3 regions of the Bacillus sp. GM2 genome follow, and region 1 is predicted to be linked to each of the others. Evidence: predicted binding sites of a transcription regulator. Region 1 holds the regulator's gene; each other region holds the start of a gene.
The links. Region 1 encodes Rex, which represses fermentation and respiration genes when NADH is low (regulators of the CRP and FNR family bind a similar motif). Its sites were predicted from a motif close to TTGTGAAATATTTCACAA; they were not measured.
Positions count from the first base shown of each region.

Region 2: a site for Rex is predicted at 4,363-4,380, ahead of adhE (bifunctional acetaldehyde-CoA/alcohol dehydrogenase). Genes of this name have one in related genera too.
Region 3: a site for Rex is predicted at 4,510-4,527, ahead of ACVC9U_RS09080 (nitrate reductase subunit alpha). Genes of this name have one in related genera too.

Region 1 is NZ_JBRKSZ010000008.1:306,417-312,386, forward strand. It holds gene groL (chaperonin GroEL) at 1-115, opposite strand, end outside; gene groES (co-chaperone GroES) at 160-444, opposite strand; gene ACVC9U_RS16315 (CPBP family intramembrane glutamic endopeptidase) at 670-1,404, shown strand; gene ACVC9U_RS16320 (YdiK family protein) at 1,404-1,595, shown strand; gene tatC (twin-arginine translocase subunit TatC) at 1,640-2,407, opposite strand; gene ACVC9U_RS16330 (twin-arginine translocase TatA/TatE family subunit) at 2,425-2,598, opposite strand; gene ACVC9U_RS16335 (redox-sensing transcriptional repressor Rex) at 2,637-3,281, opposite strand; gene moaC (cyclic pyranopterin monophosphate synthase MoaC) at 3,285-3,791, opposite strand; gene ACVC9U_RS16345 (ABC-F family ATP-binding cassette domain-containing protein) at 3,938-5,863, shown strand.
Region 2 is NZ_JBRKSZ010000008.1:1,029,436-1,035,405, forward strand. It holds gene ahpF (alkyl hydroperoxide reductase subunit F) at 1-644, opposite strand, end outside; gene ahpC (alkyl hydroperoxide reductase subunit C) at 658-1,221, opposite strand; gene adhE (bifunctional acetaldehyde-CoA/alcohol dehydrogenase) at 1,686-4,289, opposite strand; gene gnd (decarboxylating NADP(+)-dependent phosphogluconate dehydrogenase) at 4,563-5,966, opposite strand.
Region 3 is NZ_JBRKSZ010000007.1:1,597,399-1,603,368, forward strand. It holds gene ACVC9U_RS09050 (Crp/Fnr family transcriptional regulator) at 1-248, shown strand, start outside; gene ACVC9U_RS09055 (YwiC-like family protein) at 294-1,016, opposite strand; gene ACVC9U_RS09060 (cyclic nucleotide-binding domain-containing protein) at 1,166-1,633, shown strand; gene ACVC9U_RS09065 (TIGR04053 family radical SAM/SPASM domain-containing protein) at 1,746-2,849, shown strand; gene ACVC9U_RS09070 (DUF1858 domain-containing protein) at 2,938-3,180, shown strand; gene ACVC9U_RS09075 (DUF438 domain-containing protein) at 3,177-4,418, shown strand; gene ACVC9U_RS09080 (nitrate reductase subunit alpha) at 4,592-5,970, shown strand, end outside.

The DNA of each region.
Region 1 (5,970 bases):
GAACGACGTTGCGTCCTTTAGGTCCCAAAGTTACCTTTACAGCATCAGCCAATGCATCTACACCGCGCAGCATTGAACGGCGGGCTTCTTCGCTAAACTTAATATCTTTTGCCATGTTATTCGAACCTCCTATATAATTGTCTCGTTTTTATTTATGACTTAGCCGATAACAGCTAAAATGTCGCTTTCACGCAAGATTAAGTAGTCAGTACCTTCATATTTCACTTCGGTACCTGCATATTTTGAGAAGATGATGCGGTCGCCTGTTTTAACTTCTAATGCAACGCGCTCTCCGCTCTCTAACACACGGCCTGAACCGGCTGCAACCACTTTACCCTCTTGTGGTTTTTCTTTTGCGGAGTCAGGAAGTACGATTCCGCTGGCAGTTTTTTCTTCAGACTCAACGAGCTCAATGACAACGCGATCACCTAATGGCTTTAACAATGAAACAACCTCCTCAATATTTTCATATGTAATTTTAGCACTCGCACTCGGTGAGTGCTAACACAATTCTTATAATAAAGAATCTCCCAGGCAATTTCAAGTGATAAGGTCAAATTTTTTTGCGCTTACATTTCTCCGCATGTCCTTATCATCCTATAATTTAAAAAGAGTGTGTTACAATAAACATAGTCTGAATTAGATTTTTAGAAAAGGAGTACATAAAGCTTGAGAAAACAATACTGGTTTATTATATTGGCATACGTTCTCATGCAATTGTCGGCCGCCGTCGGCTTGCCTCTTCTTTACTTTTTGGGAGTGGGCAAAGGACAGCCAAAGGCTGAAGCCCAGCTTACATTGACAGGCGTCTGGTCTGTCATCGCGTTTACCCTCTGTCTCGTTATCGTGCTGCTGATTTTGCGGACGGTGCCGAAGACGACGCTTCGCAACCGGCCGAAAGCATCGGTTGGAGCATCAATCGGATGGGCGGTAGCCGGTGTTTTTCTCGCTTTGTTTTCGCAGTCAATTGCCGCTTCGATCGAAATGTACTTGTTCGGGGTCACCCCGGAATCGGAAAATACGCAGCGGATCATGGAAATCATCACCGCATTGCCGCTGATGGTGTTTGTCTCTTCTGTATTTGGTCCGATTCTTGAAGAAATCATTTTCAGAAAGATCATTTTCGGTGCAATCTATGAGAAAACGAATTTTTTCATTGCCGCTTTGTTCAGTTCGGTGCTCTTCTCGGTCGTCCATTTGGATTTCAGCCATCTGCTCATTTATACAGCAATGGGATTCACATTCGCCTTTTTATATGTCAGAACCAACCGGATTATCGTGCCTATTTTCGCCCATGTCGCCATGAATACGCTCGTCGTCTTACTGCAGACGTTCCGGGAGCCTATTGAAGAATATTTGAAACACGCCGAGAAAATGCAAATGATTATTGGAGGATTTCTATGATGAGAAGCCCTAAATTCTGGGGAGCGATTTATTTATTAACGGGTGTGCTGTTTACATATCTGGCGGCAACCTCGCCCGGAAGCATGTGGTCTTTTTACACGATCCTGCTGATGCTTTTCGCAGCCTATAATATCAGCATTTCCTTTAAAATGTTCGCCCTGGCCGGCAAGATGAAGCGAAAAGATCAATAGCCTTTTTTGTGAAGGAAAAGAGCCATTCTGAAAAAGAATGGCTCTTATTTTGTATGGTCGTTCAAAAACGCTTGATTTTCCTCTTGAATCATTGTTTTTTGCGCCTGCCTGTAGGATATTCTTGAAATCACGATACTGATTTCATAAAGAATGAGCAATGGCACTGAGACCATTAAATGCGACAAAAGCTCAGGCGGTGTAATGAGGGCCGCGATGACGAACAACACAAAATATGCGTATTTTCTGATTTTCGCCAAAAACATCGGCGTCACGAGGCCGAGCCTTGTGATAAACATGATGACCACAGGCATCTGAAACAATAAGCCAAAAGGAAGCGTCAACTGAAGCAGAAACTGAAAATATTCGTGTATTCCGATGACCTGGTTGACATTCAGATCATCTGAGACTCTCGTCATAAAGTCCACGACAAACGGAAATAAAATAAAGTAAGAAAAGGCAATGCCGCCTAAAAAAAGAATAATCGATATCGGAATATAGCTGAGCGTCACTTTTCGTTCCTTTTCATACAGCCCCGGGCTGATGAAAGCCCACAGCTGGTATAAAACAAGCGGCGAAGTCAAGACGGCGCCGATGATGAAAGCGAACTGCACGTACACAAATAAAGGATCGGTCAGCTTGAACGCGTTGAGCGTCAGCAGCTTCGCTTCATCCGTCTGCTGCAGATAGATAATCAGCGGCTTTGCCAATAAAAAGCCTGCCACAACAAATAAAACAAAAAAGAAAAAAGTGATCACAAGCCGTCTGCGTAGTTCTGTGATATGTTCTATCAGCGACATTTCTCTTTCCTTCATAAATATGTCATCCTATCCTACTGATCTTCTTTCTTTTTATCGGAATCGTCGTCAGCCAAACCTTTTGTCGCATTCTTAAACTCCCTCAGCGTGTTTCCCGCTGCTCTTCCCAGCTCGGGAAGTTTTTTCGGGCCGAATATCAGAAGCGCCACCACGACAATTAAAATAAAGCTTCCAGGACCGATTGGCATAAAGCCTGCCCCCTTTCCTTTATTTTTCGTTTTCCGTTTTACTTTTCCTGCATTGAATAATGTTTCATGAAATACACCAGCGACTGAAGTTCAACCGCCAAATCTATATGATGAATGCGAATGTGTTCCGGCACATTCAAGCGGGCCGGCGTGAAATTAAGAATGCCTTTAATGCCAAGCTCCACCAGCCTGTCTGTAATCGACTGTGCGGCTTGAGCCGGTACCGTCAAAATGGCGACGGGGATATCATCCGTCATATGCTCTTCAAGTCTATTCAGATCATAGACGGGAACACCGCCGACCTCGGTTCCGATTTTTTCCTCATTGATGTCAAACGCCATGGCGATTTTTGTATTATTATTTTTGATAAAATTGTAATGGAGAAAGGCTGTCCCCAAATTCCCCACGCCAATGAGCGTTACGTTCGTCATTTCATCCTGATCAAGCGTCTTTCTGAAAAAGGACAGCAAATAATTGACATTGTAGCCGTATCCTTTTTTTCCGAGCGCGCCGAAGTACGAGAAGTCCCTGCGGATGGTCGCAGAATCGACTTTGACGGCATCGCTCAGCTCAGCGGAAGATACACGCTGTTTTCCGGATGCATGAAGGTTTTTTAAAAAACGATAATATAATGGCAACCGTTTCGCTGTCGCTTGCGGAATTTTTGAATGATCCATGTTCATAAACTAATCCTCCATGTCTACATCAGCTTTTTCCCTTTTATAGTCACCGTTTTTCCCGCCTGTCTTTTCGAGAAGAAAGGTCGGTCCTATCACCATTCCCTTATCCGCCGCTTTGCACATGTCATATACGGTCAGCGCACATACGGAGGCCGAAGTTAACGCTTCCATTTCCACACCTGTGCTCCCTTTGGTCTTCACTTTAGATTGAATATGCAGGATGCTCTTCTGTTCTTTCTCCTCCCAGCGAAAGGCGATGTCGACTCCTTTCAGAGCGATCGGATGGCACATCGGGATGATGGCGGATGTCTGTTTTGCGGCCATGATTCCGGCCACTTGCGCCACCGACAATACATCGCCTTTTCCGATTTCCCGGTTTTTGATTTTTTCATGTACTGTTCGATTCATAGACACGCTTGAAACAGCCGCAGCTGTGCGTACTGAAGCTTCCTTTTCGCTTATATCAACCATCTTGGCTCTGCCTTGTTCATTAAAATGTGTAAACTCATTCATGTTCTGAACTCTCCTTATAACGATCATACACTATTTTTTTCATTCTGTCTTTTTCTTTGGCTAAAATCTTCCAGACTTCACTTAATTGTTTGCTGACTGCGCAGTGATAGGCTACACTTAAAATAGCAGACAAGAGGTGAAAGATCATGATGATTTTACAAGTGAACCAACTTTCAAAATCGTTTGGAGCCGATACGATTTTAACGAATATAAAACTCGAAGTCAGATCTCGGGACCGGATTGCGATCGTCGGACGCAACGGCGCCGGAAAATCGACTCTTCTAAAGATTATCGCAGGAAAACTTTCATATGAAAAGGGGGACATCATCAAGCCGAAAGATTTGACGATGGGCTACCTTGACCAGCACTCCGGCCTCGATTCCAAGCTGACGCTCAAAGAGGAATTGCTGTCGGTATTTGATTTTCTGAAAAAAATGGAAAAAGAAATGCGCGCGATCGAGGAAAAGATGGCGCAGGCCGGACCGGACATGCTTGAATCATTGATGAAGACGTATGACAGGCTTCAGCAGGAGTTCAAGGACAAAGGCGGCTACCAATATGAGGCAGAGGTCAGATCCGTCATGCACGGGCTCGGCTTTGCGGGATTTGACGACTCCGTCCGCGTCCAGGACTTAAGCGGAGGTCAAAAAACAAGGCTTGCCCTCGGAAAAATGCTTTTGACAAAACCCGACCTCCTCATTTTGGACGAACCGACAAACCACTTGGATATCGATACCCTGACATGGCTTGAACAATATTTGCAAAATTACAGCGGAGCGATTTTAATCGTTTCCCATGACAGGTACTTTCTTGACAAAGTGGTTACCCAAGTTTACGAGATCAGCCGGTCCCAAAGCAAAAAATATACCGGGAACTACAGCTCTTATCTCCAATTAAAAGCCGAACAGCTGGAAAAGGAAACAAAGCTTTATGAAAAGCAGCAGGACGAAATCGCCAAGCTGCAGGAGTTCGTCGACCGGAATCTGGCTAGAGCTTCGACGACGAAACGGGCGCAGAGCAGACGAAAGCAGCTTGAACGGATGGAGATCATGGACAAACCGCTCGGAGATGAAAAGTCGGCGTCTTTCCGCTTTGAAATTACAAGGCAAAGCGGAAACGATGTACTGCGGGTGGAAGACTTGACAGTAAGCTATCAGGAGCAGCCCCCGCTTCTCCGTTCATTGAACTTTCACATCACCCGCGGGGAAAGCGTTGCACTGGTCGGACCGAACGGAATCGGCAAGTCAACCCTTTTAAAAGCATTGATTCAAAAGCTGCAGCCGGTATCGGGAACAATCGCGACAGGCTCCCATGTCTCAATCGGCTACTATGACCAGGAACAGGCTGAATTGACGTCGTCAAAACGCGTGCTTGACGAGCTTTGGGACGATTATCCGGAAATGAATGAAAAGGATATCCGGACCTGCCTCGGCAACTTCCTGTTTTCGGGAGAAGACGTATTAAAACCTGTACACGCGTTAAGCGGCGGCGAAAAAGCAAGGCTTGCCCTCGCCAAGCTGATGCTCCAAAAAGCGAACTTCCTTATTCTTGATGAGCCGACAAACCATCTCGACCTGGACAGCAAGGAAGTCTTGGAGAACGCTTTGATCGATTACCCGGGAACGATATTATTTGTGTCCCATGACCGCTATTTTATCAACCGGATCGCGACAAAAGTACTGGAGCTTTCCCGCGACAAAGCAGAAGAATATTTAGGCGACTACGATTATTACACAGAAAAAAAAGCGCAGCAGCTTGAACTGAAAGAACTAGAAAAACAGACGGAAGAGCATCAGAAAAACGCTTCCGAAAAACCTGGCGCAAAAAAGAGCTATGAGGAAGAAAAAGAGCTGAAAAGAAAAGAACGCCAGCGGCAGCGAAGGATTGAAGAAATCGAAACAAGAATTACGGACATTGAAGAACAGATCGAAAAAAATGAGGAGCTCCTGTGTGACCCCGTCGTCTTCCAAGACCATGAGAAGGTCCAGGAAATCCACTCTGAAAATGAACGGCTGAATGAGGAGCTTGAACAACTGTTAACAGAATGGGAAACACTCTCTACAAATGAATAAAGGATGAACCGCTCCAAGCCGGAGCGGTTTTTTTGTCCACAATTAAAATCCTTTATTTAAAAGAAAGAAAGCGATTTACCCACAATATCCACAAAAAACATAATATT
Region 2 (5,970 bases), 720 kb from region 1:
CCGACAACGAGTACATCGAACGGTTCTTTATCAGAAAGCTCAGACGCATCTGTGCCGCTGCCCATCTTCGCAAGAATTTTTTCAAGCGTCATTCGGCCGCTTCCAAAGGATTCGCCGTTCAAGTATACAGTCGGCACAGCCATAATGTTTTTGCTTTCGACTTCTGACTTGTATGCCGCACCGTCGATCATTGTGTGAGAGATGTTCGGGTTGAGCACGCTCATCATGTTCAATGCCTGCACAACATCCGGGCAGTTGTGGCATGTGAGGCTGATATAAGATTCGAAGCGGTACTCGCCGCTGATGTTCTTGATTTGATCGATGATTTTTTGATCGACTTTCGGCGGTCTGCCGCTTACTTGCAAGAGTGCCAGCACCAAAGATGTGAATTCGTGACCGAGCGGAACCCCGGCGAATGTCACGCCTGTATCTTCTCCGGCACGATTGACGCTGAAGCTTGGCGTTCTGTCGAGCTGCGCCTTTTCAACAGTGATTTTTGATGACATGGAAGCCAGCTCTTCTACAAGAGCCAGCATATCCTTAGAGACACTGTCATCGCCTGCACTGACTTTAAGGACGATGTCATTTTCAATCATCTGCATGTATTGGTTTAATTGTGCTTTGATATTTGCTTCAAGTACCAATTGAATGCACTCCTTAGATTTTGCCTACTAGGTCAAGGCTTGGTGTCAGTGTTTCAGAACCTTCTTCCCATTTAGCCGGGCAAACTTCGCCTGGGTTTTGGCGGACGTATTGAGCCGCTTTTACTTTGTTGATCAGGATGCTCGCATCACGGCCGATACCGCCTGCGTTGATTTCAACAGCTTGGATGACGCCGTCCGGATCGATGATGAATGTTCCGCGGTCAGCAAGACCTTCTTCTTCGTTCAGCACTTCAAAGTTGCGGGAGATCGTTTGAGATGGGTCGCCGATCATCGCGTAAGTGATTTTGCCGATTTTCTCAGAGCTGTCATGCCATCCTTTATGTACGAAGTGAGTATCTGTAGAAACAGAGTATACTTCGACACCTAGTTCTTTTAGAGCTTCGTAGTGGTTTTGAAGGTCTTCAAGCTCAGTCGGGCAAACAAATGAGAAATCCGCTGGATAGAAGCAGAAAATGCTCCATTGGCCTTTCAGATCTTCGTGTGTAACATCGATAAACTCACCGTTTTTGTAAGCTTTTGCTGCGAATGGTTGTACTTCTTTTCCGATTAGAGACATAATATCGTCCTCCTGAATGTAGTTTAAGAGAAATAAAATTGTAAACTTTATTTCTCTGTAATTATTATAATTATATACAAATTATCAAATAATAAATATTTTTTGTCAAGGGGAAAGACCTTTATTTTTTTGTTAAGTATTTCAGCTAAAGAAAAGAGTTGGAGTTTCATTTTCATATAGTATGATTGGCACAAATGATAGAGAAGTGAGAATAAAGAGGCCTAATTGAAAATAAAGAAAAGCCGTCGGAATGACGGCTTCAGCGTGTCGACAAATCCTCGCATTCGTTGTCAGGCCTGCGCGTCGGTGCTCACGAATTCCAACATTCGCTGCGCTCCGATGCTCGGCCTTCCTAGACTGCAAGGGTTTTCAATCACGCTGAAAGGATGACAAAATCCCAAAACTAAAAGTCGTTTTGGGATTTTGTCAACAAACTAAAGCCGTCGGAATGACGGCTTTTTTGGCTAAACTCCTTTATACGCGGAACGGTAAATCTCAGCCAGCTCTGAAACGAGCGGCAGCTTAGGATTGGCTGTCGTGCACTGATCTTCAAAGGCGCGCTCGGCCATGAGATCTACTTTGCTTTCGAATGCGGCGGCATCCACGCCGTTTTGTTTAATGCTCATCGGAATTTTAAGCTCTTTGGCAAGCGAGATGATCTCCTGGATGAGGCTTTCAACACCTTCTGCAGTTGTTTTTGCAGGCAGGCCGAGCGTTCTGGCAATCTCCGCGTAGCGCTGGTCGGCTATGAAGTGGCTGTATTTAGGAAATGCCGTGAACTTTTTCGGCTTCGCTGCATTATAGCGGATCACGTGCGGCAGAAGGATGGCGTTTGCCCGTCCATGAGCGATCTGAAACTCGGCGCCAAGCTTATGGGCTAAGCTGTGGTTGATGCCAAGGAAGGCATTGGAAAATGCCATTCCGGCAATCGTTGATGCATTATGCACTTTTTCGCGGGCCAGCTCGTCGCTGCCGTTTTTGTATGCTCTTGGCAGATATTCGAAGATCAGCTGGATGGCCTTCATGGCCAAGCCGTCAGTATAGTCGTTGGCCATGCACGATACGTATGATTCAATTGCGTGTGTCAATACGTCCATTCCTGTGTCGGCCGTGATATGTTTCGGCACGGTCATGACAAATTGCGGGTCAATGATCGCGACATCCGGTGTTAATTCATAATCGGCCAGCGGGTACTTTGTATTCGTTTCTTTGTCTGTAATGACAGAGAATGAAGTGACTTCAGAACCTGTGCCTGATGTCGTCGGGATTGCGACGAATTTTGCTTTTCCTCCCAGTTTCGGGTATTTGACGATGCGCTTGCGGATGTCCAGAAATTTTTGCTTTAAGCCAAAGAATTCAGCATCAGGGTGCTCGTAGAACATCCACATTCCTTTTGCGGCATCCATTGCCGAACCTCCGCCGAGGGCGATGATGACATCCGGCTGGAATTTGGCCATCATGTCGACGCCGTTCATCACCGTTTCGATTGAAGGATCAGGCTCGACATCAGAAAAAATTTCGCAATGAACGTAATCCGGGCGCCTTCTTAAGTAGTGAAGGGCGCGGTCTACATATCCGAGTTTCACCATTCCCGGATCGGTCACAATAAACGCTTTTGAGATGTCAGGCATTTTCGCTAAATATTGGGTTGCGTGTTTTTCAAAATAGATTTTTGGAGGCACTTTAAACCACTGCATATTGACATTCCTTTTCGCCACTTTTTTCGTGTTGATTAAATGAACGGCCCCTACGTTTGACGAGACGGAGTTCCCGCCATATGTGCCGCAGCCGAGCGTTAAAGAAGGCATATAGGCGTTGTAAATGTCGCCGATCGCTCCTTGTGACGACGGTGCATTGACAATGATCCGGCCGGCCTTCATCCTTAAGCCGAATTCTTTAACGGCTTCTTGATCGTTCGTATGAATCACCGCCGAGTGGCCGGTTCCCCCGAACGCCAGCATCTCTTCGGCGCGTTTTAATCCTTCTTCAAGCCCGCTGACTTTGTAGCACGCTAAAACAGGGCTCAGTTTTTCTCTGGACAGCGGGTCATCCGGACCTACACCTTCTAATTCGGCGATGAGGATTTTTGTATCTTGCGGCACTTTGATACCGGCCATTTCAGCAATTTTGAATGCTGGCATGCCGACGATATCAGCGTTTACCGCGCAAGTATTTTCATTGATGACCAATTTTTCGACATTTGATTTTTCGGTTTTATTTAAGAAATAGCAGTTGTTTCTTGTCATTTCGGCTTTGACGTCTGAGTAGATGCCTTTGTCTATGATGACGGCCTGCTCTGATGCGCAAATCATGCCGTTGTCAAATGTTTTGGATAAGATCAGATCATTGACGGCTTGCTTCAGGTTGGCAGACTTCTCGATGTAGCACGGAACGTTTCCAGGTCCGACGCCAAGGGCCGGTTTTCCGGAGCTGTAAGCGGATTTCACCATGCCTGCGCCTCCTGTTGCGAGGATCAGGGAAACGTTCGGGTGGGTCATTAGGGCTTGCGTTGCATCCAGAGAAGGCGTCTCGATCCATTGGATGCAGTTGTCGGGTGCTCCTGCTTTGACGGCTGCGTCCCGAAGGATTCTCGCCGCTTCGCGGCTGCATTTTTGGGCGGATGGATGGAAAGCAAACACGATTGGATTTCTTGTTTTAATTGATATCAGGGACTTGAACATGGTGGTGGAAGTAGGGTTGGTCACCGGCGTCACGCCGGCGATGACACCGACAGGCTCCGCGATTTCAATGACTCCGTCGTGTTCGTTTTCATTGATGATGCCCACTGTTTTATCGTATTTGATATGATGGTAGACATACTCTGTGGCAAACATGTTTTTAATGATTTTATCTTCATAAACGCCGCGCTTCGTTTCTTCGACGGCAAGTTTGGCGAGAGGCATGTGCTGATCAAGGCCGGCAAGCGCCATCTGTTTGACGATCTCATCAATCTGCTCCTGATCAAAGCTGCGGAATTCTTCCAATGCCTTTAGGCCTTTTTCGACTAGCTGATCAATCATGTTTGAGGCATTTTGCTTTTGTTTCATGTTCTTTTCTTCGATTGCCATTGTAAACCCTCCAGTGAATGAATAGGAATTTGATTACAACAGGATGTCCAGGGATGAATGAAGTCGGTAAAGTTTGTGAAACATTTCACAAGTTAGGTTAAAAATTTTTATCCCTGAAGCGGATATCTGGTTTATTTTGGCATCAATCCTCCTTTTCTGTTGTTGAATTTATCATAGCACGAATTTGAAATATAAGTTTGTGAAATGTTGAACAAAGTATGAAAATCCATTTGAGTGAAATAAGAATGCACCCCGAGATCCGGGGTGCAGTTTTTAATACCAGTCCGTATGAAACACGCCTTCCATATCCGTCCGCTCATACGTGTGAGCGCCGAAATAATCGCGCTGGGCCTGCAGGAGGTTTGCGTTTGAGCGGCCTGTGCGGTAGCCGTCGTAATAGGAAAGGGCAGTGCTTAGGCACGGGAATGAGATGCCTGAGCTGATGCCTTCGCAGACGACCTTCCGCAAGCCGGACTGGTATTCTTTTAGTTTTTCAGCGAAGTCAGGTGCGACCAGCAGGTTGGACAGGTCCGGCTGTTTGTCGAACGCCTCGCTGATGAGATTTAAAAATTGTGCGCGGATGATGCAGCCGCCGCGGAAGATGAGGGCGATGTCCTTTAACGGCAGGTTCCATCCGTTCAGGTCAGATGTCATTTTGTATTGAGCGAAGCCTTGTGCATAGGCGCAGATTTTGCCCATATATAATGCCTGTCTGACGCGGTCGATCCACACGTTTTGATCCAGGCGCCGTTCTTCTGTTGCAGGTCCGGCCAATACTTTTTCCGCAGCTGTCCGTTCGTCTTTTAATGATGACAGGTAACGGGCAAACAGGGATTCCGTGATAATCGATGATGGAATGCCGTTGTCGACGGCCTGCAGGCTCGTCCATTTGCCCGTGCCTTTTTGGCCGGTTTTGTCGAGGATGACGTCGATGAGTGGAGCGCCCGTCTTCTCATCCTTTTTCCGCAGGATCTCCGCCGTGATTTCGATTAAATAGCTGTTCAGCTCTCCTTGATTCCACGTGTCGAAAATGTCAGCGATTTCATCTATCGGCAAAAGAAGCTTTTCTCTTAAAAACGTATATGCTTCGGCGATGAGCTGCATGTCTGCGTATTCGATGCCGTTGTGCACCATTTTGACAAAATGACCCGCGCCTTTCGGACCGATGTAGACACAGCATGGATCTCCATCCACTTGGGCGGCGATTTTTGTGAGAATCGGAGCGGCTTTTTCGTAGACGTCCCGGTCTCCGCCTGGCATAATGGATGGGCCTTTTAAAGCGCCGATTTCGCCGCCGGAAATGCCGATTCCCAAGTAGCCGATTCCTTTCACTTTCAAACTGTCATATCGTCGTTCTGTATCTTCATAGTGGGAGTTGCCGCCGTCCATGATGACGTCCCCTTCTTCAAGCAGAGGGACGAGCGAGTCGATGACAGAATCGACCGGTTTGCCTGCTGTGACCATAAGAAAGATTTTTCGCGGCTTTTCTAAAGACTGTACGAAATCTTCAAGCTCATAGTATGGCTTGACTGTTTGGCCTCCCGTTTTTTGGACGAGTTGATCGGTTAAATCCCTTGTGTAGTTATAGACGGCGACTTGTTCGCCTTTGCTTGCCATGTTCAGGGCGATATTGCTCCCCATGACCCCCAAACCTATGACACCGATTGTATTGCACATGTAG
Region 3 (5,970 bases), on a different contig from region 1:
GTCTCGCAAACAGCTACGGCATCACAAGAAGCGACGGGATTCTCATCAATATTGTGCTGACGAACCAGGATCTGGCGAAATTCTGTGCCGCCGCAAGGGAGAGCATCAACCGCATGCTGAGCGACCTCCGGAAGAACGGTGTCATTTCAATTGAGGACTCGGGAAAAATCGTCATTCATCAGCTCAACTATTTAAAACGCGAAATCGACTGTGAAAACTGCCCGCTCGACATCTGCAATATCGACTGAAAAAACGAAAACAAACAAGGACATGAAGCACAGTGTCCTTGTTTTTTACGTTTGCAGCAGAAAAACGATCAACACGGCCATAAAGAAACAGGCATTCACCAGCTCTGAGATTCCGATTGTCTTAATCGACAGTTTCTTTCCATGTAAAAACCACGCTCTGAAACTGCTCGGCACTACACCAAGCACGGCCCATCCTGCCCCCGCGGCCAGCGAGATGAACGGCAGGAATACGTGGTATCCCCATGAATAAAGTTTAAACCGATTGTTTTTCTTTTCGCGGATCATCGACTTGACATAAAAGGCGCTCCCTGTGAAAAACAAAGCGGACTGGATAAAAACAAACAATGCTTCACCATCAAGCTTCCCCGCTCCCATCCAGAAGCTTGCAAGCCCGCCCGCGCTGAAAACAAGGATTGCAGCAATATCATTTAAAAGCGCCCTGTCGTTGTTTCTTTTCGCATAATAAAGATTGATGAGAAAGAGCGGAAACAGCGGCAGCCCTAGAAAAACGAGCCGCGGCTCCAGCCAGACCGAAATAAGCAGGAAAACGATGGCCGGAATGCCGTAGATGAGAACCCATTTTTGATAGTAAACGATATTTTTCTTCTTCACCATCATCGTAGCCGGAAATGCCGCTAGATATAGAGACAGCCATCCGCAGAACAGCGGAATATGCTTTACATCCGCGCCCCCGGCGAACATGCCGAGAACAAACGGGATGACAAGCATCGCCCAGGCGCCGTGCTGCTTCGGTATGAACACTTTCATCAAGCATCCTCCCTTCTTTTCTATTACATTATAAAAGTTTCGTCTTTTTTACACAGTGACATTTTGCATACAGGCGTGTGAAATAAATCACTGCGCCCTCCAGCCCGGCGCTTTATACTAAATGCTAATATATAGAAGGAGGATATACCATGGACCGGTTTGACTACTTATTGTTTCTGAAAAATCTTCCTATGTTTCTCGGGGTACCCCTTCCGATCATCAAAAGGCTGCTGAAAAACGGGAAGGTGATCGATATCCAGCCATCTCAGCATTCGCGATCGTTCCTTCATTCGCAATCCGTCTATTTTGTTTTAAAAGGGGAAGTTCATTTTTCTGACAGAAGACTTCCAGAAGAATCCCGAACGATCGCCGAGTGGGAAAAAGGCGATGTTTTCCCTATTGATCAAAAAGGCGAACCTTTCGTATCTCCGTTTATTTCAGTCAACACTGCCGCAGAAACCGCCGTACTTGAAATTCCATTTCATACTTTCAAAAAAATGATGACTTATAACCGCCAATTACAGACGAACTTTCTCATGCTGCTTCAGCAGAATTTGTATTTTTCCTACCAGCTTTTTTTGCGTTACCTCAACTCCTCCGCAGAAGACGACGCGTGAGAAGGGCCTCCCCCTTCTTTCCCTTCCTTTTCTAAATGTGATCTACTTAACTTTTTTTCTTTTTCATTTCCGCTACGATACACATGAATGCAAACGAAAGGACAGATGAAAGATGATACATTGCGATTTCGACAAGTCTCCGTTTATCGTCATTTGGGAGCTGACAAGAGCGTGCGAGCTCAAGTGCCTTCATTGCCGGGCATCGGCTCAAAATAAACGCGATCTGCGGGAGCTCACCCTGAAAGAGGGAAAAGATTTAATTGATCAAATTCATGCGATGGACAATCCCCTCCTCGTGCTGACAGGGGGTGACCCTTTAATGAGAGACGACGTATTCGCCATTATTGAGTATGCCGTCCAAAAAGGGGTTCGCGTCTCTATGACCCCGAGTGCCACGCCGAATGTTACAAGAGAAGCGATTCAATCAGCAAAAGAAATCGGCTTATCCCGATGGGCGTTCAGCTTGGACGGCCCAACCCGAGAGATTCATGATCATTTTCGAGGAACGGACGGTTCCTTTGACCTGACCATGAAGGCCATACGCTACATTCATGAATGCCATCTGCCTCTGCAGATTAATACCGTTATATCCGCTTATAACATCGATTACCTGGATGAAATGGCAAAGCTGATCGAAGAATTGAACTGTGTATTATGGAGTGTATTTTTTCTCGTCCCGACAGGCCGCGCGAAGCGGAAAGATATGATTTCGCCGGTGGACCATGAAAAAGTCTTTCTTTGGCTCAGCCGTTTGGCAAAAGAAGCGCCTTTTGACATCAAAACGACAGCAGCCCAGCACTACCGACGGGTCGTTATTCAACAAAAAATGCGGGAAGCGAAAAACCCCAACATGAAAATCCGCTATGAACACGCATTGCAGAAAGGAAAAATGGATGCCATCGGCGGATTGGGCCGGGCTCCGAAAGGTGTGAACGATGGCAACGGGTTCATGTTTATCTCCCATATCGGTGATGTATATCCAAGCGGACTCCTGCCGGTTAAAGCCGGAAACATCCGCGAACAGCCGCTGGCTGAGATTTACCGCGAATCACCGATCTTTAAGGATCTTCGAAATCCGGACGGATTTAAAGGGAAATGCGGCGTCTGTGAATTCCGTCATGTGTGCGGCGGTTCGCGCTCGCGTGCTTATGCTCTGACAGGCGATTACCTAGAAAGCGATCCGAGCTGCATTTATATTCCGAAGGCTTTGCGCTAAAAAAATGTGATGTACGTCACATTTTTTTCAGCTTCCTTGTATTACGGTATAGATGAGAATGATCATCACTATCAAAGGATGTGATCCCTTGCATAAAAAAATTGATTTGGACGATTCCGTTTACAAACTTTGCACATTGCATCCTGAACTAAAAGCCGTGATGAAGGATGCCGGGTTTCAAAATATTACAAAGCCCGGCATGCTGGAAACAGCCGGGCGCATCATGACGATTCCAAAAGGCGCGCGAATGATGCAAATCGAATGGAACCATGTCTTAGACATATTGAAAGCACACGGATTTGACCCCGTTTGGAAAGGAGAAAAACAATGAGCGAAATCATTAACAATCGGGAAACGCAGCAAGGTCTGCCTGAGGAAAAAAAGCAGCTTCTGAAGGAGATCATCATCGACCTTCATAAAGGAAAGCCGCTTGCCGACGTCAAAAAACGGTTCGAAAAGGCATTCGGCTCAGTCAATGCCGAAGAAATCGCCCAGCTGGAACAGGCGTTGATGAAGGAAGAAGGCATTACACCTGAAGAGATCCAAGAGCTCTGCTCCGTTCACGCCGCTGTGTTTAAAGGATCGATTGAAGACATTCACCGCGCGGACGCCGACAAGCAGCCTGGCCATCCCGTTCATACATTTATGAAAGAAAATAAAGAAATCGACCTCCTTTTGAACTTTAAAATGCAGCTTCATTTGGAACGCTTTGAAAAAGAAGATCATCGCGACAACATTCTCAAACTGCTCGCAGACTTAAATTTGCTAGCTGACGTCGACAAACATTACAGCAGAAAAGAAAATCTTCTCTTCCCCTATTTAGAAAAGTATGGAATTACTGGGCCCAGCCAAGTGATGTGGGCTGTCGATGATTTTATCCGCAAGAGCATCAAAGAAGTGAAGCGTTTGTTGGAAGAGTATACGCCGGACAAAAAAGATGAAGTCATCCGCGAGCTAACGTTTATCATTCAAGAAGGCACGGAAATGATTTATAAAGAAGAAAATATCCTCTTGCCGATGGCGCTCAGAACGCTGACAGAAGACGAATGGCTGAAAATCGCGGCTGAAAGCGACGAGATCGGATATTGCCTGACTGCTCCGGAAACGGTGTGGAAGCCTGAACGCCATCAGCTCAAAACAACAGAAGAGGCGGCTGACGGATATGTCAGGCTCCCTACTGGTATTCTGTCCGTGGCCCAGCTTGAGCACATGATGAACCATCTTCCGGTCGATATCACCTTCATCGATGAAAACGATGTGGTCCGCTATTTTTCACACGGAAAGGAACGGATTTTCGCAAGGACAAAAGCCGTAATCGGCCGGACCGTCCAAAACTGCCATCCGCCGGCAAGCGTCCATATCGTCAACAAACTTCTTGACGACTTTAAATCAGGCAAAAAAGACGTTGAAGACTTTTGGATCAAATTTAAAGACAAATACGTGTTCATCCGCTATTTTGCCGTACGCGATGAAAACGGCCGCTATATCGGAACTTTGGAATTCACCCAGAACATCGCCCCGATTCAAGAGATTACCGGGGAAAAGAGAATTTTGAACACGAGCGATTGACCCATTCGACAGCCCGCTTCCATGCAGGCTGTTTTTTTGTCCTCCCTCTCCCCCTCCTGAAAATGTGACAAATTTGTGAAAACCCGAAAACATGTGACAAATTTAACAAGGTCCAGCGCCTCCTCCATATATAGTGAGGGTAGCATCACTGACTCAGAAGGAGTGAACCAGCAATGAAAAAAAAGAAACAGAGTCCCATTTTCAGGAGATTAAATTATTTCTCTCCTATTGAACGCCATTCCAATCAACACAGCCAAACCACTTATGAAGACCGGAATTGGGAAGATGTATACAGAAATAGATGGCAGCATGATAAAGTGGTTCGCTCTACCCACGGGGTGAACTGTACAGGCTCCTGCAGCTGGAATATCTACGTCAAAAACGGAATCGTCACATGGGAAGGGCAGCGACTCGATTACCCTTCGACTGGCCCTGATATGCCGGACTTTGAACCGCGCGGCTGTCCGAGGGGAGCGAGCTTTTCCTGGTATATATACAGCCCGCTCCGCGTGAAATATCCGTATGTACGCGGTGTGCTGATCCAGATGTGGCGCGAGGCGCTAAACAGCAGCAAAAATCCGCTGGAAGCATGGAAATCAATTATCGAAAACCCTGAAAAAGCAAAGGCCTATAAACAGGCGCGCGGAAAAGGCGGATTTGTCCGCGCCGAATGGAGCGAAGTCCTGAAGCTGATTTCGGCTTCCCTTCTGTACACCATTGCCAAATACGGTCCTGACCGAAATGTCGGCTTCTCGCCGATTCCAGCCATGTCGATGCTCAGCCACGCAGCAGGGTCACGCTTTATGTCCCTGATCGGCGGGCCGATGCTGAGCTTCTATGACTGGTATGCCGACCTCCCTCCTGCTTCACCGCAAATTTGGGGAGATCAAACCGACGTTCCGGAAAGCAGCGACTGGTACAATTCGGGCTACATCATGACATGGGGTTCTAATGTGCCGCTTACCAGAACGCCTGACGCTCACTTTTTAGCCGAAGCCCGCTATAAAGGGGCAAAAGTGATTTCGATCAGTCCGGACTTTGCCGAGTCCTCAAAGTTTTCCGATGATTGGCTGAGCATCAGACAAGGAACGGACGGCGCACTGGCCATGGCGATGGGCCACGTCATTCTGCAAGACTTTTATGTCAACCAGAAGACGGAGCGTTTTATTGATTATGCAAAACAATATACCGATTTCCCGTTTTTGGTGACTTTGAAAGAGGAAAACGGAACGTTCACAGCAGGCCGCTTCCTCCATGCTAAAGATATCGGGCGTGCGACAGAGCATGATGAGTGGAAGCCTGCCGTTTGGGACGAAGACACAGATGGATTTGCGATTCCGCAGGGCACGATGGGCTCTCGCTGGGACGGCCAAGGAAAATGGAATCTGCGCATGGTTGATGAGGATTCAGAAAAACCGATCACACCTCGGCTTTCCATGCTTGGACACGAAGATATGATCGGCACGGTCAACATTCCTTACTTCTCACATGACGGCAATAAAGTGCTTGAAAGACCGCTTCCGATCAAAAAAATGATTCTGGACGGCGAGGA